DNA from 3 places in the Rhizobacter sp. P3_C12 genome. Region 1 is predicted to be linked to each of the others. Evidence: predicted binding sites of a transcription regulator. Region 1 holds the regulator's gene; each other region holds the start of a gene.
What was found. The regulator FliA, encoded in region 1, starts transcription of late flagellar genes. The targets are predictions, from matches to a motif close to CTAAAGTTTNNNNNNNNNNNGCCGNTA.
Positions count from the first base shown of each region.

Region 2: fliD (flagellar filament capping protein FliD) is a predicted target of FliA. The motif match lies at 2,178-2,204, and genes of this name have one in related genera.
Region 3: motA (flagellar motor stator protein MotA) is a predicted target of FliA. The motif match lies at 1,906-1,932, and genes of this name have one in related genera.

Region 1 is NZ_JBFUGW010000106.1:10,269-20,248, forward strand. Features, by position in the region: gene flgM (flagellar biosynthesis anti-sigma factor FlgM) at 22-345, shown strand; gene AC1DXV_RS17400 (hypothetical protein) at 363-743, shown strand; gene AC1DXV_RS17405 (class I SAM-dependent methyltransferase) at 747-1,496, opposite strand; gene AC1DXV_RS17410 (methyl-accepting chemotaxis protein) at 1,510-2,865, opposite strand; gene AC1DXV_RS17415 (RNA polymerase sigma factor FliA) at 2,885-3,598, opposite strand; gene AC1DXV_RS17420 (hypothetical protein) at 3,619-4,404, opposite strand; gene flhF (flagellar biosynthesis GTPase FlhF) at 4,458-6,143, opposite strand; gene flhA (flagellar biosynthesis protein FlhA) at 6,480-8,561, opposite strand; gene flhB (flagellar biosynthesis protein FlhB) at 8,558-9,727, opposite strand; partial or broken gene AC1DXV_RS17440 (hypothetical protein) at 9,964-9,980, shown strand, end outside.
Region 2 is NZ_JBFUGW010000019.1:32,457-39,022, forward strand. Features, by position in the region: gene fliS (flagellar export chaperone FliS) at 1-411, opposite strand, end outside; gene fliD (flagellar filament capping protein FliD) at 660-2,075, opposite strand; gene AC1DXV_RS05590 (flagellin N-terminal helical domain-containing protein) at 2,252-3,097, opposite strand; gene AC1DXV_RS05595 (flagellin domain-containing protein) at 3,419-4,258, opposite strand; gene AC1DXV_RS05600 (O-linked N-acetylglucosamine transferase, SPINDLY family protein) at 4,703-6,566, shown strand, end outside.
Region 3 is NZ_JBFUGW010000065.1:17,359-22,893, forward strand. Features, by position in the region: gene argH (argininosuccinate lyase) at 1-1,352, shown strand, start outside; gene motA (flagellar motor stator protein MotA) at 1,989-2,849, shown strand; gene motB (flagellar motor protein MotB) at 2,863-3,813, shown strand; gene cheY (chemotaxis response regulator CheY) at 3,883-4,275, shown strand; gene AC1DXV_RS12885 (protein phosphatase CheZ) at 4,313-4,942, shown strand; gene AC1DXV_RS12890 (response regulator) at 5,168-5,535, opposite strand, start outside.

The DNA of each region.
Region 1 (9,980 bases):
TCCCGACCCAAGGAGTCCTTCATGAGCATCAAGATCGGCCATCAAGCAGAAGCAGCCGCGCCGACCCAGGCGGTCGGTGGCGCCACGCAGAAACAAGGGGCGACCGCCAAGCCCGCCGAGCAGGCCCCCCAGGCCGTCGGCGCCGCGTCACCCGAAGCCAGCACGACCGTCTCGCTGTCGAGCGCGGCTTCGTCGCTGACCGGCACCGGGTCGGCCAGCGCCGACTTCGACGCCGACAAGGTCAAGCGCATCTCCGACGCGATCGAGAACGGTTCGTTCAAGGTCAATCCGGAAGCCATCGCCGACAAGTTGATTTCCAACGCCCGCGAAGTCCTGGGTCATTGATCGTCATGCAGCAGCCGGTGAATCCCGCGTACGAAACCTCGCCCGAACTCGAGGCCACCCTCGGCGCGGTCGAGACGCAACTCGCCGCGTTGGGCGAGGCGCTGCGCACGCGCGACAGCGCGGCGATCGACCTGCACGCGACCGAGCTGCACCGCTCGCTGGCGCGCGCGGTCGACCACTTCTCCCGCGCCGCCCGCAGCGGCCCGGTGCCGACCCCGTTGCGCGAGCGCCTGGCGCTGGCCGGCGGGCTGGTGGCGGCGCAGCGCGAATCGCTGGCGCGCGCCACCGCCGCGCTCGATCGCGCGATCGACGTGCTGATGCCGCGTGAGCGGCCGGCGGCGGTCTACTCGGCGAGCGGCCCGGCCGAACGCGGCAGCCGCGGATTCATTCAAGCCTGATGTTCAGCGCGCCTTGAACGGCGCCTGATACAGCCACACCGGCCGCCCATCCGGGCACACGTGCCGGGCCACCGGGCGCAGTTCCTGCGCCTCGAACTCCAGACTGGCCATCCACGCACCGGCGCGCAGCTGCTGCCGCGCCTTCGCGACCGCGCGCGGCATGCTCTCCGGCCGCTGGAACAGGTAGACCAGTTCGTACGCCGACCAGTCGGCCTGCCAGATGTCGCCGCGCGTCACGCGTGCCGGGATGCGCTGCAGCCGGCAGCGCAGGCCGCACAGCAGCCGCACCGGCCAGCTCCATTCGATGCCGTCGAGCACCGCGCGCGGATACGCCGCGTGCAACTCGCGCAGGCCATCCCCCAGCCCGCAGCCGGCGTCGAGCACGCGTGCGCCGTCCGGCAGCGGCACCAGCGCCGGCAGGCCGCGCAGCGCACCGCGCGGCGTCGGGAACACCGGCGCATCGCGCCAGGCATGGACGGGATAGAGGGCCAGCAGCGCGCCCATCGGCAGCAGCCAGGCCCAGGCGGGCAGCGCACCGGCAAGGCCGGAGGCCAGCAACGAGAGGGGGAAACCCAGCGCGACGAAGATGCGCCGCCAGCGCGTGCCGGCGACGATCGGCAGCAGCGCCAGCACGCCGCCGAGCGCGGTGGCCAGCAGCAGCGCGACACCGAGCGGTGCCGCAGCGCGCTGCAATCCGAAGAAGAGCCCCCAGGCCGCGGCCCAGGCGATCAGCGCGGGCAGCGGCCAGAGCACGTCGCAGCCGACCTCAGAAGTTGAACGCGAGCCGCATGCCGCCCCAGTGCCGGCCCTGCACCGTGATCGGTGCGGCGGCTTCCTTCAGCAGCACGAACTGGCCACCGCCCATGTCGCGGCGGTAGGTCTGCAGCAGGAACGGGCGCTGGTTGCGCGCCGAGGCGAGCCCGGTGCGGTCGTTGAAGATGCGGCGGTAGCGGCTGTTGGCGGTGTCCCAGGCCAGGTCGCCGCGCTGCGGGTGGCAGTACTTCTTGTTGTGCGTCGCCACGTAGCCGTTGCGGTCGACCGCGATGCAGAACACCACTTTCGGGCTCAGCGTCAGCACCCGCTCCTGCACCTGCGGGAACAGCCGGTCGGCCAGCTCGATGAACTGCGTCGCGTGCTGCGCCGGGTTGGTGCCCGGCAGCGACCGGTAGTTCTCGTCGAACAGGTTGCTCGCCGAAATCGTCTTGGTGCGCAGCGAATCCTCGAGCAGCTTGCCGATCTGCGCGGCTGCTTCCATCGCGGCCTGGATGAACGGCGTGTCCTCGGTCTCGATGCCGCATTCGGCCACCAGCTCGATCAGGTGCTCCGAGACCTTCAGGAAGGCCTCGCTGCGGCGCATCGCGCTGTCGAGCGCGGCGGTGGTCTGCTGGATCTCCGACTGCATCGCGCCCATCTGCACGTTGACGCCGCTACAGATCTCGCGGCTTTGCGTGGCCGCGGCGGTGATGCTCGCGACACCGGCCTCGACATCGGCCAGCGCCTTGTGGAACCCGCCCTGCCGGACCTCGCCCGGCTTGACGTGGATCTCGCGCGACAAGGCCTCGATGCGGGTGTCGAGCACGCCCACGGTGCTCATGATCGCCTTCGACGAGCCCTCGACCTTCGAGGCCAGATCCTTCACCGCATCGGCCACCACGCCGAAGCCGCGGCCGGCCTCGCCGGCGCGCTTGGCCTCGACCGAGGCATTGAATGCCACCAGCCGCGTCTGCAGCGCGATCTGCGTGATCTCGCTGGCGGCCGCGGCCACCTCGCGCAGCGTGTCGACGATGCCCGAGACCTCGGTGCCGACCGCCTCGACCGCGTCGCGCGCACGCCCGACCGCCTCGAGGCTGCCGGCCGTCACGTCGCCGATCGCCTGCTGCGCCCGGGTGACTTCACCGAGCTGGCCGGCCAGCGCGAGCACGGCCTGCGCCTGGCGCGCCGACACCTTGCTCGCGTCGTCGAGCAGGCCGCGCACCTCGGCGGCGTCGCGGCCGACGCTGGACGCCTGCTTGCCGATCGACTGCACCGCGGCACGCAGGTCGGGCTCGGCGGCCGCGCTCAAGGCGCTCACAACGGGCTCGACCGGCGGCAGCTCGCGGCCCTTGCGGAACATTGCAAACATGTGGTCTCGATTCCCGTGCTCACCACTCGCGCAGCTTGACGCGCAAGCGGGCGATGGACTGGCTGTGCAGCTGGCAGACGCGCGATTCGGTCACCTTCAGCACGGCCGCGATTTCCTTCAGGTTCATGTCGTGCTCGTAGTACATGCTCATCACGTACTGCTCGCGCTCCGGCAGCGTCTTGATGCCGTCGACCAGGGCCTGGCGCATGCGCTGGTCCTGCAGCTGCGCGAGCGGGTTGACCCCTTCGTCGGCGACGTGCCGGTCGAGGTAGTCATTGTCGCCATCGTCGCCCGACATGTCCTCCAGGTAAACCAGCTGGGTGCCGCGCACCTTGCCAAGGAGTTCCTGGTACTCCGGCAGCGTGACGCCCATCTCGCGGGCGATCTCGCTCTCGGCGGGCGCGCGGCCGAGCTTCTGCTCGAGCTTGTGCACCGCCGATTCGATGGTGCGCTGCTGCTTGCGCGTGCCGCGCGACAGGTAGTCGTTGCCGCGCAGCTCGTCGAGCATCGCGCCGCGGATGCGCTGCGTCGCGAAGGTCTCGAACTGCACGCCCTGGGCTGCGTCGAAGCGGCTCAGCGCGTCGGTCAGGCCGATCATGCCGACCTGGATCAGGTCGTCGATCTCGACGTTGGCAGGCAGCTTCGCGATCATCTGGTGCGCGAGGCGGCGCACCAGCGAGCTGTACTGCTTGAGCATCGTGTTGACGTCGAGTTGGCCTTTGGCGGTATACATGGGGTCAGCTCCGGGGAAATTCAGTTCAGGGCCTGCTGCGGGAAATCGCGGTACGCCGGGAATGCGGTGGCGTACGCGGTTTCGACAGAGGCGGCAGGCTGCAGCACATCACGGGCCCAGCGGCGCAGGGCCGGCGTGGGCGGATCGTTGACATCGGACGCAGGGTCGACGTGCATCCAGTCGCGCAGCACGGCGCCCAGGAAGCCATCGGCACACGAGGCGATCTGCTGCGCGATGCGTTCGGCGCGCGGCGAATGCGGGGCGGCGCCGAGCAGCAGGTCGTGCACCATCAGGCCGGCGCGCTGCGTCAGCAGCTTCATCGCGGCGTAGGCGTGGGTCACGCTGCTCGGGCGGTCGTCGGCCAGCAGCAGCGGGCGCGCCTCGCTGCGCATGAACAAACGGCACAGGTCGGTCTCGGTCGCATGCACAAGCACCACGTCGGCGTGCGGCGCGGCATCGGCGGCGGCGTGCAGGAAGTTGGCGGTGCTGCCGTGCGCGTCCACGTAGCGGATCGGCAGGCCGCGCGCGGCCAGGTACGACACCTGGTGCGACAGCGCCTCGACGCAGCCGGTCAGGCCGACGGCCGTCAGCTCGGCCGGGGCCGGCGCGCGGTCGGAGGCGTCGATCACCAGCACATGCGCGCCCAGCTCGCCGAAGGCGGTGCACAGGCGCTCCAGCATCACGCCGCCGAACGCCATGTTCGGGTTGGCCACCACCGGCACGAAACGCACGCGCGTCTGGCCGAACAGCTGGCGCAGGCCGTGGGCCTGGTCTTGCGGGAACGAGGAGTCGTAGGCGTCGTGCATGGGGCGCTGAGGACGAGTCGAGGGGGGCTGTTCTTGTGGGATCGGGCGATCGATCAGGCGTGCAGCGACCCGCGGGTGCGCAGCGCCGGCTGGCGCGCCGTGAAGATCAGGTTCACGTCGTCGGCATCCATGCGGTAGGCAGTGCCGGTGTTGGCGCGCAGCGCGCGATGCACCAGCGCGTGGGCCGACAGGCGGTGCCAGTCTTCGGGGACGCGCTGGCCGTTGGCGACGCCGACCACCTTCAGCTTGTGGCGGATCAGCGCGTCGAGCRCCGGCGCCAGCTTGACGGCTTCGTCGAGCTTGGACAGCACGATGCCCTTGCAGGCGGCGGCGCGGTACGAGACCATCACGTCCTCGATGGTCTCGCCCTGCGCGGCGGCATTGACGACCAGCAGCTTCTGGATCGAGCGGTGGGCCAGCATGTCGAGCAGTTCGCGGGTGCGGCTGTCGCGCTGCGCCATGCCGGCGGTGTCGATCAGCACCATCTTCTTGCCCGCCAGCAGTTCCAGCAGGTCTTCGAGCGAGGCGCGGTCGTGCGCGGTGTGCACCGGCACGCCGAGGATGCGGCCATAGGCGCGCAGTTGTTCGTGGGCGCCGACGCGGTAGGCGTCGAGCGTGATCAGGCCGAGGTTGGCGGCGCCGTGCTTGGTGGCGAAGGCGGCGGCAATCTTGGCGGCGCTGGTCGTCTTGCCGACGCCGGTGGAACCGATCAGCGCGTAGACGCCGCCCTGGTCTTCGAGCGCGGCGTCGTTCTCGCCGGTGATCAGGTTGCGCTCGAGGATGTTGGCGGCCCACGAGGTCTCGTCGCTCACGTCGTTCGGCAGGCTCTCGGCCAGCTTGCGGATCAGCGCCGGCGAGAAGCCGCTGTCGAGCAGCTTCTGGATCAGCATCGCCTGGGCGGGCTGGCGCTGCAGCTTCTCCATGAAGGCCAGGGCGCCGAAGCGCTCCTCGATCAGGCCCTTCATCGAGCGCAGCTCGTTCATCATGTCCTGCTGGTCGCGGCGCGCCGAGGCGTTGACGTTGGAGCGGGCATCGGCGAGCGAGACGACCGGTGCGGCGGGCACCGGGGCGGGCGTGTGCTGCTGGGCGTGGGCCTGGGCCCGTGCATCGGCCAGGGCCTGTGCATGGGCTTGCGCCTGCGCTTGGGCGGCGGCGGCCTGCTGTTGCTGCACGCGGATTTCTTCGCGCAGCACCGGCGGCTCGCGCAGCGTGGCGCTGCGGCCACCGACGGCCTGCATCGGCGCGTGCTGGGCCGGTGCCGGGTGCATTGCCTGCCGTTCGGCCAGGCGCTGCTCGAGCGCGGTCGGCAGCGACGGCTCATCGTCGGGCATGAAGCTGGGTTCGTTGTCGCGGCCGTGCTGTTGCTGCATCGCGGCCTGGCGGCGCTTGAGCATGCGCTCACGCACGTAATCCTGGAACGACAGCGTGCTCATCGACAGGCGGGCGACGTCGTCGCTGACTTCCATCGCCGGGGCGGGAGCGGGTTGCGGGGCCGGTGCGGGGCGGGCGGGCTGGGCGCGCGGTGCGGCGGCGCGCTTGGCGACCGGCGGCGACGGCGGGATCGGACCGGCGGCCGACAGGCGCTCGATCTGTTGAACGCTTTCCGGCGCCATGGCCAGCACCTCGACGCCTTCGGCGCAGGGCTTGGTCGAGAGCACGACGGCGTCTTCGCCGAAAGCCTGGCGGACCAGGGTCAGGGCGTCGCGCGAAGTGCGGGCGGTGAAGCGTTTGACGTTCATCGGGAGCTCCAGGAGATCGAGCAGGAACCAGTGGCAAGCAATGGCATCCAGTGTGTGAGAGCGCAGCCGGCCGCGGTCCGGGGATGAGCCACCGTAAATCCCTTCATTTGGGATGTTTCGTGCCGAGGGGGCACGGCGGTGGACAGGAAGGCAGAGGTCATGGGCGGACGCGGTGGATGCGTGCCGTCATTGTTCCGGGGTGGACCGGAAACTTGAGGCCGATGAGAGGGGGGAAAGCCGGCCTGTTTCTGTGGCAAAGGCGCGGGTGGGGAAGATGACAAGCGAACAAATGAGGGTTGATCCCGGGTTGTCACCCGGGACACCGGAACCACGCGATCAGTTCGCCCCGATGATCGACCCGATGCGGATCGAGTGCGTTTCCGGAATCTCGCTGTGCCCCAGCACCCGCAGCCGCGGCGCGGCGCGCTTCAGCAGCCGGGCCATCGGCGCGCGGATCATGTCCGGCACCAACAGGCAGGCCGGGTGGCCCAGGTCTTCCTGGCGCTTGGCCGAGGCAGCGGCGCTGCGCGTCAGCGTGTCGGCGACGCCCGGGTCGAGCACCGCGCCGTGCGGCGAGTTCAGCGCCTGCGTCACCAGGCGCTCCAGCTCCGGCTCCAGCGCGATCACCTCGAGCTCCTTCACCGGGCCGTAGATCTGCTGCACGATGGCCGGCGCCAGGCTGATGCGGATGCGCCGCGCCAGCTCACCCGGCTCGCTCGCCACCGCCGCATGCTCGGCCAGGCTCTCGACGATCGAGCGCATGTCGCGGATGTGCACGCCCTCTTCCAGCAGCAGCTGCAACACCTTCTGCAGGCTGGCGATGCCGACCATCTTCGGGATCACGTCTTCCATCAGCTTCGGCGCGAGCTTGGTCACGTGCTCGACCAGCTGCTGCGTCTCGACACGGCCGAGCAGCTTGGCCGCGTGCAGCTGCATCAGGTGCGACAGGTGCGTGGCCACCACGGTGGAGCAGTCCACCACCGTGAAGCCGTTCATCTGCGCCGCTTCGCGCTGGCGCTCCTCGATCCACACGGCCGGCAGCCCGAACGCCGGGTCGGTGGTGCGGGTGCCGATCAGCTGGGTGGTCGCGCCGCCCGGGTTGATCGCCAGCAGCATGCCCGGGAAGGCCTCGCCCTCGCCGACCACCGCGCCGCGCAGCGTCAGCCGGTACATGCTGGGCTTGAGCTCCAGGTTGTCGCGGATGTGCACCGGCGGCGGCAGGAAGCCGACATCCTGCGCGAACTTGCGCCGCACGCCCTTGATGCGCTGCAGCAGGTCGCCCTCGCGGTTCTTGTCGACCAGCGTGATCAGCCGGTAGCCCACTTCCAGGCCCAGCGTGTCGACCGGCTGCAGGTCGTCCCAGCTGGCCTCGGCATTCGGCTCGGCCACCGGCGCGGCCGGCGGCGGCGTGTTCCGGACGCGCTTGTTGCGCTCGTTCATCCACCAGGCCGCATAGCCCATGCTGCCCGAGATCAGCAGGAACACCAGGTGCGGCATGCCCGGGATGATGCCCAGCAGGCCGATCACGCCGGCGGTGATGCCCAGCACGCGCGGCGAGTTGAAGACCTGGCTCGCGACCTGCGTGCCGACGTCTTCTTCCTTGCCGACGCGCGACACCACCATCGCCGCCGCCACCGAGATCAGCAGCGCCGGCACCTGGGCCACCAGCGCATCGCCGATGGCCAGCAGGATGTAGCTGTCGGCCGCCTGCGACGCCGACAGGTCGTGCTGGGCCACGCCGATGATGAAGCCGCCGATGATGTTGATGAACAGGATCAGCAGGCCGGCCATCGCGTCGCCGCGCACGAACTTGCTGGCACCGTCCATCGAACCGAAGAACTCCGCCTCGTTGCCCACTTCGAGGCGGCGGCGCTTGGCCTCCTTCTCGTCGATCAGGCCGGCGTTCAGGTCGGCGTCGATCGCCATCTGCTTGCCGGGCATCGCATCCAGCGTGAAGCGCGCGCCGACTTCGGCGATTCGCTCGGCGCCCTTGGTCACCACGACGAAGTTGATCACCACCAGGATCGCGAACACGATCAGGCCGACCGCGAAGTTGCCGCCGATCAGGAAGTGGCCGAAGGATTCGATCACCTTGCCGGCCGCGCCAGGCCCGGTGTGACCCTGCAGCAGCACGACGCGGGTGGAGGCGATGTTCAGCGACAGCCGCAGCAGCGTGGTCAGCAGGATCACGGTCGGGAAGGCCGAGAAATCGAGCGGCCGCACCATGTAGGCCGCGACCATCATCACCATCAGCGCCATCGCGATGTTGAAGGTGAACAGCAGGTCGAGCGCGAAGGCCGGCAGCGGCAGCACCATCATGGACAGCACCATGATGATGAAGACCGGCGCCATCAGCGCCTTGATCGCCTTGGCATGCGGGCCGAGCCAGCCCTGGATCTGTTGGATCAGCGGATTCATTCAGTGTCCTCGGTGGCCTTCAGGCCGTACTTGCCGCTCTTCGGGTTGTGCGGATCGAGCTCGTCCGGCACGTTCAGTTCGGGCAGCGCGCCCGGCAGCGCGACGCGGCCGCTCAGCGCGGCACGCAGCTGGTAGACGTAGGCGAGCACCTGGGCGACGGCCGCGAACAGCGCGGCCGGGATCTCGCGGTCGACCTCGGCGTGGGCATACAGCGCACGCGCCAGCACCGGCGCCTGCAGCACCGGCACCTTCGATTCCTTCGCGGTGTCGCGGATGCGCATGGCCATCAGGTCGGCGCCCTTGGCGACCACGCGCGGCGCGCCCATCTTGCCTTCGTCGTACTTCAGCGCGACGGCGTAGTGGGTCGGGTTCATCACGACCAGGTCGGCAGTGGGCACGGCGGCCAACATGCGGCGATTGGCCATCTCGCGCATGCGGGCGCGGATCTTGGCCTTGATCTCCATGTTGCCTTCGACTTCCTTGTGCTCCTGCTTGATTTCCTGGTGGCTCATCTTCAGGCGCATCGCGTGCAGCTGGCGCTGCAGCGGCACGTCGACCGCCGCGAAGGCGGCCAGCGCCAGCAGCACCAGCAGCATGCCGCCGACGATGGTGCTGCCGACGTGCGACAGCGCCTGCGGCAGCGGCATCGACAGTGCACCGGCGAACATCTCGACGTGCGAGCGCAGGTACATCGCGCCGATGGTGCCGAGGATCAGCGCCAGCACGGCGCCCTTGATCGCCTCGATCAGCTGCTGCTTCGAGAACAGCTTGCCGATGCCGGTGATCGGGTTGAACTTGTCGAACTTGGGCGCGAGCGGCTTGAGCGTCCAGACCCAGCCGCCGGCCGCGACGGCGACGGCCACGCCGACCACCATCATCAGCAGGCCCATCGGCAGCACGACCCAGATCAGCTTGCTCGTGAGTTCGGCCAGCCGCTCGCCCATCGCCTCGGGATTCTTCGCCATCACGGCGTTGAACTGCAGGCCGGTGGCGAGCAGCTGCTTCAGCCAGCGCGACAGCAGCGGCGCCGCGGCCACCAGCGCCGCACCGCCGACCGCGATCGCCGCGAAGTGCGACAGATCGCGCGAACGCGCGACCTGGCCCTCGGATCGGGCCTTGTCGAGCTTTCGCTGCGAGGCGGGCAGGTTGCGGTCTTGGTCGGACATGGCGGGGGCGGTGGTGTGCTCCCGCGATTGTTCCGGGGTGGGGGCGGAACTTGAGCCGGATCAGAGGGGGGAAAGCGGCTCTGTTTCGTGACCATGCCCCCGCGTTACGAAGACTCCTCTCTCCCTGAGCGATGGCCCACGTTGGAACCCTGCAGCCGACGAAGTCACTTACCTGTGTCCCGAACAACAGGCGGCGAAGCGCGATCGTTTACGCCGCCAACTCAGAAGGAAGTTCCGTGATCGAATCAGCGAA
Region 2 (6,566 bases), on a different contig from region 1:
GGTCTTGATGTCGATCTCGGCCCAGGCACTGCGCAGGGGCTCGATCAGTTGCACGCATTCGTCGAGGGCGGCCTCGTCGCTGTGCAGGTTGGCTTGCGTCAGGCGCAGGGCCATGTAGGCGTACAGGTCGTTCAGCTGGGCGGCGAGCGCGCCACCCTCCTTCAGGTTCAGGCCGGCCTTCAGGCCTTCATCGACGATGCGCACCGCGCGGCTGATGGCGCGGCCCTTCTCCTCGATCTTCTTGTTGCGGATGGCGCCGCGCGCCTGGGCGATGCAATCGATCAGCCCGTCGAACAGCATGGCGATCAGCTGGTGCGGCGATGCGCCGTCGACCCCGGTGCCGACCTGCACTGCCTGGTAGGCATTGCTGCGGCCGCCGAAGGGCGATGCGGAGTAGTCGGAACCGAACATGTTCTTGGCCTTGTGCGTGACTGGATGCACTGTTTATCGGCCCGCCCCGCGCGGCCTTTAGGCCGCACAAGTGGGGTGAAACAGGGTCCATTTCGCCCTCAAGTGTGAGGAGAAGTTGCAGCTGGCAGAAAGGCTTCACGCGAGCGCAGCGAAGCACCCCAAGCAACTCGCCCAGGAACCGGCTTTGCCGGGCCTGCGGCGAGGTGCCCCCTCGGGGGGCAGGAGCGAAGCGACGTGGGGGCCGTCAACTAGCCGGTGGACTTGTTCCAGTTCGCGATCTGCTGCGTGATGTAGGTGCTGAGCGTGTTCAGCCCCGCCATCTTCGTGTCGAGCGCGGTGTACTGGGCGCGCAGGCGCTTCTCGGTGTTCGTCATCCGGTCGGTGATGTCGTCCTGCCGTTCCTGGTTGTCCTTCAGCGTGCTGTTCAGCCCGGTGGTGCGGGCGGCCAGCGTGCCGTCGGTGCCCAGCACCTGGTCGCCCAGCGCGCGCAGCTTCTGCGCGAAGCCGTCGTTGGCCGAGTCGGTCGTGTCGCTGTTGGCGAACGCCTTCTTCATCTCGCTCAGGTTGCCCAGGGCGCTGGTCAGCTTGGTGTCGCTGACCTTCAGCGTGCCGTCGGTCTGGATCTCCAGGCCGATCGAGGACAGTGTCGGGAACGCGCTCGAGGCCGAGCCGGTGCCCGTCAGCATCGAGCGCAGCTGGCGCTGCAGCGACACCGCGGTGCTGTCGCCCTGCAGCGTGCCGGCCGTCTTGGTCGCATCGTCGTACTTGGTCTGCGTCTTCAGCAGCGATGCGAGGCCGTTGTAGGCGGCCGTGAAGCTCGTGATCGCGCTCTTGATCGAGGTGTTGTCCTGCGCGACGCTGACCTGCACGTCACCGGTGGTGACCTTCTGCAGGTTCATCGTCAGGCCCTGCACCACGTCGTTCAGCGTGTTGCTCGCCGAGGTGATGTCCAGCCCGTTGATCTTCGCCTTCGCATCGACGGCGGTCTGGGTGCGCGTCATCGCGGCGCTGCCGTCGGTCGCGTCGTACGCGAAGGCCGACGGGCCGGCGCCGCTGGCCGTCACGCGGAAGCCGTTCTCGGCCCCGGTGGACTTCGACGACAGCACCAGCCGCGCACCGCTCGAGTCGGTGACGATGGAGGCCGAGACGCCGCCACCCGCCGCATTGATCTTGTCGCGCACGTCGGCCAGCGTGTCGGTCGCGCTGATCGCGATGTTCATCGAGCTGATGGTCGCGCGAGCCTTGAAGCCCGGCTCGCCGATGTCCCAGCTGCCGGTGTCGATGGTCAGCGAGCCTTCGCCGACGACCGCGCTGCTGGATGTGAAGCTGGTGCTTGCCACCGACTGCGAGGCCGCCAGGCTCTGCACGCTGACCGCGTAGTTGCCGGCCGAGGCGCTGGAGCCGCCGGACACGGAAACGGCCGATGTGTCGGCCGAGGTCGCAGACGTCGCACCCCAGGTGCCGGAGCGGGTCAACGCGAGCGCGGCGTCGCGGAAGGCCGACACCGACGATTGAATGGAGCCGTAAGCGGAGATCTTGGTCTGGATCTTCGACGCTTCGGTCTGCAGTTGCGTGACGGGCAGCTTTTCGACCGTCATCAACTTCGTGATGATCGATTCGACGTCGAGGCCGCTGCCGATCCCCGCTGATGTAACTGATGCCATGACCGTGACCTTTCGGAAGAGTGGACGGCAAGCAGAGGAAGCCTCGCTGCCACTGTCCTAAAAGAAGGAAGGCTCCCCCCAAGGGGAATCCGATATCGCGTGTATCGGAGTCACAGCCGGCAACTTGAGTCCTCGGGTGCGACTTTTTTCACGCACCACGCCCCGCTCGTCGTTCATCAGCCCTTCAGCAGCTGCAGCACCTGCTGCGGCAGCTGGTTGGCCTGGGCCACCATCGCGTTGCCGGCCTGTTGCAGGATCTGCGCACGGCTCAGCGCGGCGGTTTCAGCCGCGAAGTCGGCGTCCATGATGCGGCTGCGGGCGGCCGACTGGTTTTCCACCGCCGTCTGCAGGTTGGCGATCACCGAATCGAAGCGGGACTGGCTGGCACCGTAGGTGGCGCGGGTGTCGTTGATCAGGTCCAGCGCGCCGTCGATGGAATTCATCACCGTCGCGATGGCAGTCGCGTCGGCCGTGCTATCGATCACGACCAGCGCGTCGGTCACCGCGGTGATCGAGGCGTCGACGGTCAGGTTGACGGTGGTGATGTCGATGGTGTCGTTGACGGTCGTGTTGGCGCCGACCTGGAAGGTCTGCGTGCCGGTCGACGCGAGGATCGGCTGGCCGTTGAACGTGGTCCCGTTGAGGACACGGCCGATTTCGGCCGACAGCTGCTTGAATTCCTTGTTCAGCGAATCCTTGTCGCTGTTGCTGTTGGTCGAGTTGCGGGCCTGCACCGACAGTTCGCGCATGCGTYGCAGCGCATCGCCCACCTTGGACAGCGCACCTTCAGCGGTCTGCGCCATCGAGATGCCGTCGTTGGCGTTGCGGATCGCGACGTTCATGCCGCGCACTTGCGCGTTCATCCGTTCGGCGATCGCGAGGCCGGCGGCGTCGTCCTTCGCGGAATTGACGCGCAGGCCGGACGACAGGCGCTGCATCGAGACGGCCAGCGCGGACTGGGAAGAATTCAGGTTTCGTTGCGCGTTCAGCGAAACGATGTTCGTGTTGATGGTTTGTGGCATGAAGCACTCCTCAAGAATCAATGACTCCCGGCGAAATGCGCCGGCGCTTGCCGCAGGGGTGTGATGCCCTGCGTCAGACCCGGCGCGAATCACCGTTGGCCACCGACATGAAAGGTGTGCTGTTGCACACCGCCCCGTCAGCATCCTTCAGTGGATCCGGACCGCAGATCCCGGGCGAGGAACCTGTGGAAGTGATTGTTCCGAGAACTGGAGTGGGGTTAAACCGGGAAATGAGCCGGTTCGACCCGTCTTTTCATCCGCCAAACGAGAAGGCCCCGCCCGGTTTCCCGGGCGGGGCCTTGTAGAAGCGAGCCTGGCGGCTTACTTCAGCAGCGACAGCACTTGCTGCGGCAGTTGGTTGGCTTGCGCCACCATCGCCGTGCCGGCCTGCTGCAGGATCTGGGCACGCGACAGGTTCGACGTTTCAGACGCGAAGTCGGCATCCGTGATGCGGCTCTTGGCGGCCGACTGGTTCTCCACCGAGGTCTGCAGGTTGGAGATCACCGAGTCGAAGCGGTTCTGCACCGCACCGTACATGGCGCGCTCGCTGTTGATCGAGTCGATCGCGCCGTCGATCTTGTCGATCACGTCCTTCAGGGCAGCCGCGTCTTGCGTGCTGTCGATCTTCTCGCTGGTCACGTCGGTGATGCTGGCGGCTTGCGACATGTCGGTGGTGGTCACCGTGATCGAGTCGTTGGTGGTCGTGTTGGCACCGATCTGGAACTCTTTCGCGCCGGCGTCGGAGCCGATGATGTTGATGCCGTTGAAGGTCGTGCCACCGAGCACGCGGCTGATTTCCGCGCCGAGTTGCTGGAATTCCTTGTCCAGCGAATCCTTGTCGCTGGTGCCGTTGGTGCCGTTGCGGGCTTGAACGGCGAGTTCACGCATGCGTTGCAGCGAATCGCCGACCTTGCCCAGCGCGCCTTCAGCGGTCTGCGCCAGCGAGATGCCGTCGTTGGCATTGCGGATCGCGACGTTCATGCCGCGGACCTGGGCGCCCATGCGCTCCGAGATCGCCAGGCCGGCGGCGTCGTCCTTGGCGCTGTTGACGCGCAGGCCGGAAGACAGGCGCTGCATCGAGGTCGACAGGGCATTCTGGGTGGTCGACAGATTGCGTTGTGCGTTCAGCGACGTGACGTTGGTGTTGACTGACATGCTCATTTGAAATACTCCATAACGGTTGAAACGAGACCCGGCATGAGCGCCGGCATTGCCTCGGCAGATTGGTGTCTCTACCGTGATCCTCTCTGCCTAAACGACCGCACGTCCTGTGCGGCTTGCTGCGCCCGGCCTCACTGGTCTGCCGGACCCCGGCGCCGTTGTTGCGTCGCCGTTGGAGGCTTTATCGGACCGCCACTTTCCGGACTTGAGACCCGGTCACGAAAATTTCGGAGGGATCCGTTGAACAGAGGGAGGAGAACCCGGCTTCTATCTGCACTTGGGCCGGAAACTTGAGGGTCCGCACGGACGTTTCGAGATGTTTCTCGCAGCCCGGGAAGCGCTGAATTGGCAGGCGTCTGCGGTGCATCTCCGCGAGACCGGCACGGGGTGGTTTCCTAGAATTTCAGCACCCTTCCACGGGGCGTGCCCAGGCGCGCCAGCACGATGCACACCAAGCCACACAAGCCCTCGAAGCCGCGCGCCGCCACGATTGCACCCTACCTGCGCAGCGCGAAGCAGGATTGGGAGGAAGGCATCGGGCATGCGAAGGCCGGCGACTGGCGCAGCGCCGAGAGCGCCTTCCTGCGCGCCACCGAGCGCGAGCCGCAGGACAACCTCTACCTGGTGAACCTGGCACGCGCACAGATGAAGAACGGCGCGCACGAGAAGGCATTGCAGTCGGCCTCGGCCGCCCTCAAGCTGCAACCGGACGATCCGGTGGCCCGCATCATCGCCGCCGAATGCCTGCACGCGCAGCACCGCTACGCCGAGGCGGCCACCTGCCTGCAGCAACAGCCCGCGCACGTGCCGCGCAGCACCGAGTACCACCAGACCCTCGGCATGGCGCTCTTCAACGCGAACCAGCACCAGGCCGCGATCACCGCCTTGTTCGATGCACTGGCGCGCAACATCGACCACGCGCTGTCGCACTTCCGGCTCGGCCTGGCCTTCAATGCGCTGGGCATGAAGGCCGAAGCCACCGAATGCCTGCGCACCTCGCTCGTGCTAGGCCTCGGCCCGGGCGACCTGGCCGCGCAAAGCGTGCTGACCTTCATCGAACGCGAGCTGTGCCGCTGGGACCATGCCCGCGAGGACCTGGCGGCGCTGGAGCGCATGGCCGCCGCGCTGCCGGCCGATGCCGACCGCTGGGCCGCCGTGTTCGCGCAGACCACGCTGACCGCCGACCCCCAGGTGCAGCTGCGCATCGCCCGCTCGTGCTGGCGCTTCCACATGCGCGGGATCAAGCCGTTCGCACCGGTCGCGCCTCGCCCGCTGCCCACGCGGCTGCGCGTCGGCTTCGTCTCGGCCGACTTCCATCACCACGCCACCGCGCTCCTGATGGCCGAGGTGTTCGAGAAGCTCGACCGCAGCCGCTTCGACGTCACGCTCTATTCGCACGGCCCCGAAGACGGCAGCGAGATGCGCCAGCGGCTGCGCCGCGCGGCCGACCGCTTCGACGACGTGAGCAAGCGCGGCGAGCTGGAAGTGGCGCAGCAGATCCGCAGCGACCAGATCGATGTGCTGGTCGACCTGAAGGGCCACACCCGCGACGGCCGGCTGAAGATCTTCGGCCACCGGCCGGCGCCGGTGCAGGTGAGCTTCCTCGGCTTTCCGGGCAGCACCGGGTCCGACGCAATCGACTACTTCATCGGCGACGCCATCGTCTCGCCGCTCGACCATGCCGCGCACTACAGCGAGAAGCTCGCGCTGATGCCCGGCTGCTACCAGCCGAACGACCGCCAGCGCCCGCTGCCCGGCCCCTGCACCCGGGCCCAGGTCGGTTTGCCGGAAGACGCGCTGGTGCTGTGCGGCTTCAACCAGCCGTTCAAGCTGTCTCCCGAGGTGTTCGACGTCTGGTGCCGGCTGCTGCACCGCATCCCGAACTCGGTGCTGTGGCTGCTGCAATGGAACGAGCATGCGCCGGCCCTGCTGCGTGCCGAGGCCAAGGCACGCGGCATCGATACCGAGCGCCTGGTGTTCGGCCCGAAGGTCGGCCTGCGCGAGCACCTGAGCCGCCTGCCGCTCGCCGACCTGTACATCGACGCCTGGCCCTGCAACGGCCACACCACGGCCAGCGATGCGCTGTGGGCCGGCGTGCCGGTCGTCACCTACACCGGCCAGTCCTTCGCATCGCGCGTCGCGGCCAGCCTGCTGGATGCCGTCGGCCTGCCTCAGCTGTCCTGCAACACGCTGGCCGACTACGAGGCCCGCATCGTCGAGCTCGCCGGTGACGCTTCGGCGCGCCAGGCGCTGCGCGACCATCTGATCGTCGCCCGCGACACCGCGCCGCTGTTCGACAGCGACACCT
Region 3 (5,535 bases), on a different contig from region 1:
CCGAGCCGATGAGCGACCTGGTGAAGCGCTACACCTCGAGCGTGAGCTTCGACAAACGCCTGTGGAAGGCCGACATCGCCGGCAGCCTGGCGCATGCCGAGATGCTGGCGGCGCAGGCGGTGATCGGCGCGCAGGACCTGGCCGACATCCGGCGCGGCATGGCGCAGATCACGCAGGAGATCGAGTCCGGCGCGTTCGAGTGGAAGCTCGACCTCGAAGACGTGCACCTCAACGTCGAGGCGCGGCTCACGCAGCTGGTGGGTGACGCCGGCAAGCGGCTGCACACCGGCCGATCGCGCAACGACCAGGTGGCGACCGACGTGCGGCTGTGGCTGCGCGACGAGATCGATGCGCTGCTGCCGCTGCTGGCGGCGATGCAGCAGGCGCTGGTGGGCGTGGCGGAGCGGCATGTCGAGACCATCCTGCCGGGCTTCACGCACATGCAGGTGGCGCAGCCGGTGAGTTTTGCGCACCACCTGCTGGCGTACGTGGAGATGTTCGCGCGCGATGCCGAGCGCCTTGCCGACGTGCGCAGGCGCGTGAACGTGCTGCCGCTGGGTGCGGCGGCGCTGGCCGGCACCAGCTACCCGCTGGACCGCGAGCGCGTCGCGAAGACGCTGGGCTTCGACGGCGTGTGCCAGAACAGCCTCGACGCGGTGAGCGACCGCGATTTCGCGATCGAGTTCGCGTCGTTCGCGAGCATCACGATGATGCATGTGTCGCGGCTGGCCGAGGAGATCGTGCTGTGGATGAGCCAGAACTTCGGCTTCATCAACCTGGCCGACCGCTACTGCACCGGTTCGTCGATCATGCCGCAGAAGCGCAACCCCGATGTGGCCGAGCTGGCGCGCGGCAAGAGCGGCCGGGTGATTGGCCACCTGATGGGGCTGCTGACGCTGATGAAGGGCCAGCCGCTGACGTACAACAAGGACAACCAGGAAGACAAGGAACCGTTGTTCGACGCGGTCGACACGGTGCGCGACACGCTGCGCATCATGGCCGAGATGGTGGCCGGCATCGTCGTGAAGCCCGAGGCGATGGAGCGTGCGGCGCTGAAGGGCTATGCGACCGCGACCGACCTGGCCGACTACCTGGTGAAGAAGGGTTTGCCGTTCCGCGATGCGCACGAGGTGGTGGCGCATGCGGTGAAGTTCGCGCTGAGCGAAGAGCGCGACCTGGGCGACCTGCCGCTGGACGTGCTGCAGGGGTTCCATGCGGCCATCGACCCGGACGTCTTCGACGTGCTGACGCTGCGCGGCTCGCTGAATGCACGCAACGTGCTGGGCGGGACGGCACCGGAGCAGGTGCGGGCGCAGCTTGCCCGGCATCGCAAGAGGCTGTTCACTGCGTGAGGCTGCTGCCGGGTCTCGCCCCGGACGCTGCGCTGTGCTTGCYGGCCGGTTTCGCCCGGCCGGGCGAGTCACTTTCATTTGAGCCCAAATGAAAGTAACCAAAGCAAAGGGCTTCAATACAACACCATACGGTTCGTTCWGYCYCGCTGCGGACAACACKGCCACTTGGGCTGGAGCTCCACRTTCATTGGGATTGTTGGCCKTTCTTCTCCACTCAGCTCGCTGCGCATCGYCCTGACGACGCGGCRGCGRCAGGCGCAAGACGATGCGACGCGAAGCGAGCGAGTCGAGTGGAGCGGGAGARCAACAATCCCAATGAACGGTGATGTGCAGCCGAAGYGGCAGTGTTGTCCGCAGCSAGACTGAACGAACCGYATGGTTTTCAAAGCCCTTTGCTTTGGTTACTTTCATTTGGGCTCAAATGAAAGTGACTCGCCCGCCGGGGCGAGACCCGGCAGCAGCCCCACGCAGTGAAAAGAAGCCCCCCCGCAGGGGCGAGAAGGCGATTTTCCAGCGCTGTTCGAGCGATTGCCGAACCCTCCCCCCCCCGACACTCAAGTGACTGGGGTGGGGGCCGATAACGGTCCGAGACCAGCGCGGCGTGCGCACTCCCCCTTACACGGAACAGCCTGGAACATGTTCGTCCTCATCGGTTACGCGGTTGCCCTCGGGTGCATCTTCGGCGCCTATGTCCTGCACGGCGGGAACATGGGCGTGATCATCCACGCCCTGCCGACCGAACTGATGGCCATCCTGGGCGGCTCGCTCGGCGCCTTCGTCGTGAACAACCAGCCGAAGGTGCTGAAGGCGACGCTGGCAGCACTGCCGCCGCTGCTGAAGGGCTCGAAATACTCGAAGGCACGCTACATGGAGCTGCTGGCGCTGCTCTACGACATCCTGCAGAAGGCGCGCAAGGAAGGCCTGATGTCGATCGAGAACGACGTCGAGCGCCCGCACGAATCGGCACTCTTCAAGAAATACGCGACAGTGGGCAACGACCACCACGTGGTCGAGTTCGTCACCGACTACCTGCGCATGATGGTCTCGGGCAACCTGAACGCCCACGAGATCGAGAGCCTCATGGACAGCGAGATCGACACCCACCACCACGAGGCGCATGCGCCCGCCGCGGCGATCGCCCGGCTGGCCGGCGCGCTGCCGGCGTTCGGCATCGTGGCCGCAGTGCTCGGCGTGGTGAACACGATGGGCTCGGTGGGCCAGCCGCCCGCGATCCTCGGCGGCATGATCGGCTCGGCGCTCGTCGGCACCTTCCTCGGCATCCTGCTGGCCTATGCAGTCGCGGAGCCGCTGGCCGGGCTGATGGAACAGAAGAACGACGAGAACGGCAAGGAGCTGCAGTGCATCAAGACCACGCTGCTCGCAAGCATGCAGGGCTATGCGCCGCAGGTGGCAGTGGAATTCGGCCGCAAGGTGCTGTACTCGACCGACCGCCCGACCTTCGCCGAACTCGAAGGCCACGTGAAGGGCAAGAAGTGAAGGACGCTCCGTAATGGCCGGCGATTCGAAGAAGCTGCAGCCGATCATCATCAAGCGCGTCAAGAAGGGCGGCCACGGCGCCCATGGCGGCGCGTGGAAGATCGCCTATGCCGACTTCGTGACGGCGATGATGGCGTTCTTCCTGCTGATGTGGCTGCTCGGCTCGACGACCGAGGGCGACAAGAAGGGCATCGCCGACTATTTCCAGGCGCCGCTGAAGGTGGCGCTGCTGAGCGGCGGCAGCGGCTCGGGCGATTCGTCGCACGTGATCAAGGGCGGCGGCACCGACCTCACCCGCAGCGGCGGCCAGGTCAAGAAGGGCGACACCGCGTCGCGCAGCACGATCAACCTGGCGGCGATGAAGGCCGAGCAGCGCCAGGCCGAGGCGCAGCGGCTGCAGGTGCTGAAGCAGCATGTCGAGGACGTGCTGGCGGCGAACCCGAAGCTGGCCGCGCTGAAATCGCAGATCCGGCTCGACATGACGCCGGACGGCCTGCGCATCCAGATCGTCGACGAGCAGAACCGGCCGATGTTCGACAGCGGCAGCGCGCTGGTCAAACCCTACATGCGCGAGCTGCTGCAGGAGATCGGCGGCGTGCTCGCCGAGGTACCGAACCGGCTGACGCTGGAGGGCCACACCGACGCGGCGGCCTTCGGCGGCGGCGAGCGCGGCTACAGCAACTGGGAGCTGTCGTCGGACCGCGCCAATGCATCGCGCCGCGAACTGCTGATGGGCGGGCTGCCCGAGGACAGGATGCTGCGGGTGCAGGGGCTCGCGTCGAGCGCGCTGTTCGACCGCAACGACCCGCGGAGCCCGTCGAACCGGCGCATCAGCATCATCGTGATGAACCGTGATGCGGAGGACCGCTTCTTCCAGAACACGCCGTTGGCACCGGAACCCGAAGCGCCGGCTGCCGAGGGGGCGATCACGCCGCCCTCAACTTCCGCCGCGACTGCCCGATAACAGCCGCAAAGCAGCCGATTCCAGGCTCTACACCGTACCACCGCCCCAAGCGACCCAGCGAGGACTCTCATGAGCACCGATTTGAAATTCCTGATCGTCGACGACTTCTCGACCATGCGCCGCATCGTGCGCGGGTTGCTGAAGGAGATCGGCTACAACAACGCCGAAGAGGCCGAGGATGGCGCGGTGGCGTTGAACATGCTGAAGAACGCGAAGTTCGACTTCGTCGTCAGCGACATCAACATGCCGAACATGAACGGCTTCGAGCTGTTGTCGGCGGTGAAGGCCGATGCGAGCCTGAAGCACCTGCCGGTGCTGATGGTGACCGCCGAGGCGCGCAAGGAAGACATCGTGCGGGCGGCGCAGGACGGCGCGGCCGGCTACATCGTCAAGCCCTTCACGAAGGCCACGCTGGAAGAAAAAGTCCAGAAGATCATGCAGAAGCTGGCCACCGCGGCCTGATGCCGCACCAGCCCCCCGACGTACAAGGGAACACATCATGAAGATGGATACGATGGCCACCCTGGCCCCGCCGACGGCTGCGGCCTCGCCCGAGGTCTTCCAGCAGCTCGGCGTGATCACGCGCCAGTTGCACGACACGCTGATGCAGCTCGGCGTGATCCCCAAGCTGCAGACCGCGGCCGACAACCTGCCCGACGCGCGCAGCCGCCTGAACTACATCGCCGAGAAGACCGGTGCTGCGGCCAACAAGGTGCTGAATTCGGTCGACCAGGCCAAGCTCGAGCACGCGAACATCGCTGCCGACACGCGCCGCATCGCGGCGGCCATCGTGGCCGACCCGGTGAAGGCGGTGGCCTCGGGTTCGGTGATGAATTTCGTCGGTGACGTCGAGGCAGCGACCGCACGCATCGACCTGCACCTGACCGACATCATGATGGCGCAGGACTTCCATGACCTGACCGGCCAGGTCGTGGCCAAGGTCGTCGCGCTGGCATCCGACCTGGAAGACAGCCTGGTCAAGCTGCTGGTGCAGGCGGCTCCGCCGGAGCAGGTGCAGAAGGTGGATTCGTCGATCCTCAACGGGCCGGTGGTCAATCCGGAAGGGCGCACGGATGTGGTCGCCAATCAGGGTGAAGTGGACGACCTGCTGGCGAGCCTCGGGTTCTGATTCTTCTCACTGCGTGAGGCTGCTGCCGGGTTTCGCCCCGGCGGGCGAGTCACTTTCATTTGAGCCCAAATGAAAGTAACCAAAGCAAAGGGCCTGGAAAACCATACGGTTCGTTCAGTCTCGCTGCGGACAACACTGCCACTTCGGCTAGACATCCACCTTCATTGGGATTGTTGGCCGTTCTTCTCCACGCAGCTCGCTACGCATCGTCCCTCGGCAGGCCGACTACTCGCTGCCGACCAGGCCGTTGCGGATCGCGTAGACGGTCATCTCCGAGTTGTTCGAAAGCCCTAGCTTCTCGAGCACTCGGGCCCGATAGACGCTCACCGTCTTCGGGCTGAGCATCAACTCTTCTGCGATGTCCGAGAGCCGTTTTCCCGACGCAATCATCACCAGCGTCTGCAACTCTCGGTCCGACAGTTTCTCGTGCGCAGCTTCCGTCGAGGGCGTCGTCAGGCTCTCCACCAGCATCTGCGCAATCTCCGGTGTCACGTACTTGCGCCCTTGCCCCACCGTGCGCACCGCGGCCACGATCGTCGCGGGGTCGCCGCCCTTGTTCACGTAGCCGAATGCGCCGGCCCTCAGCGCCCGGA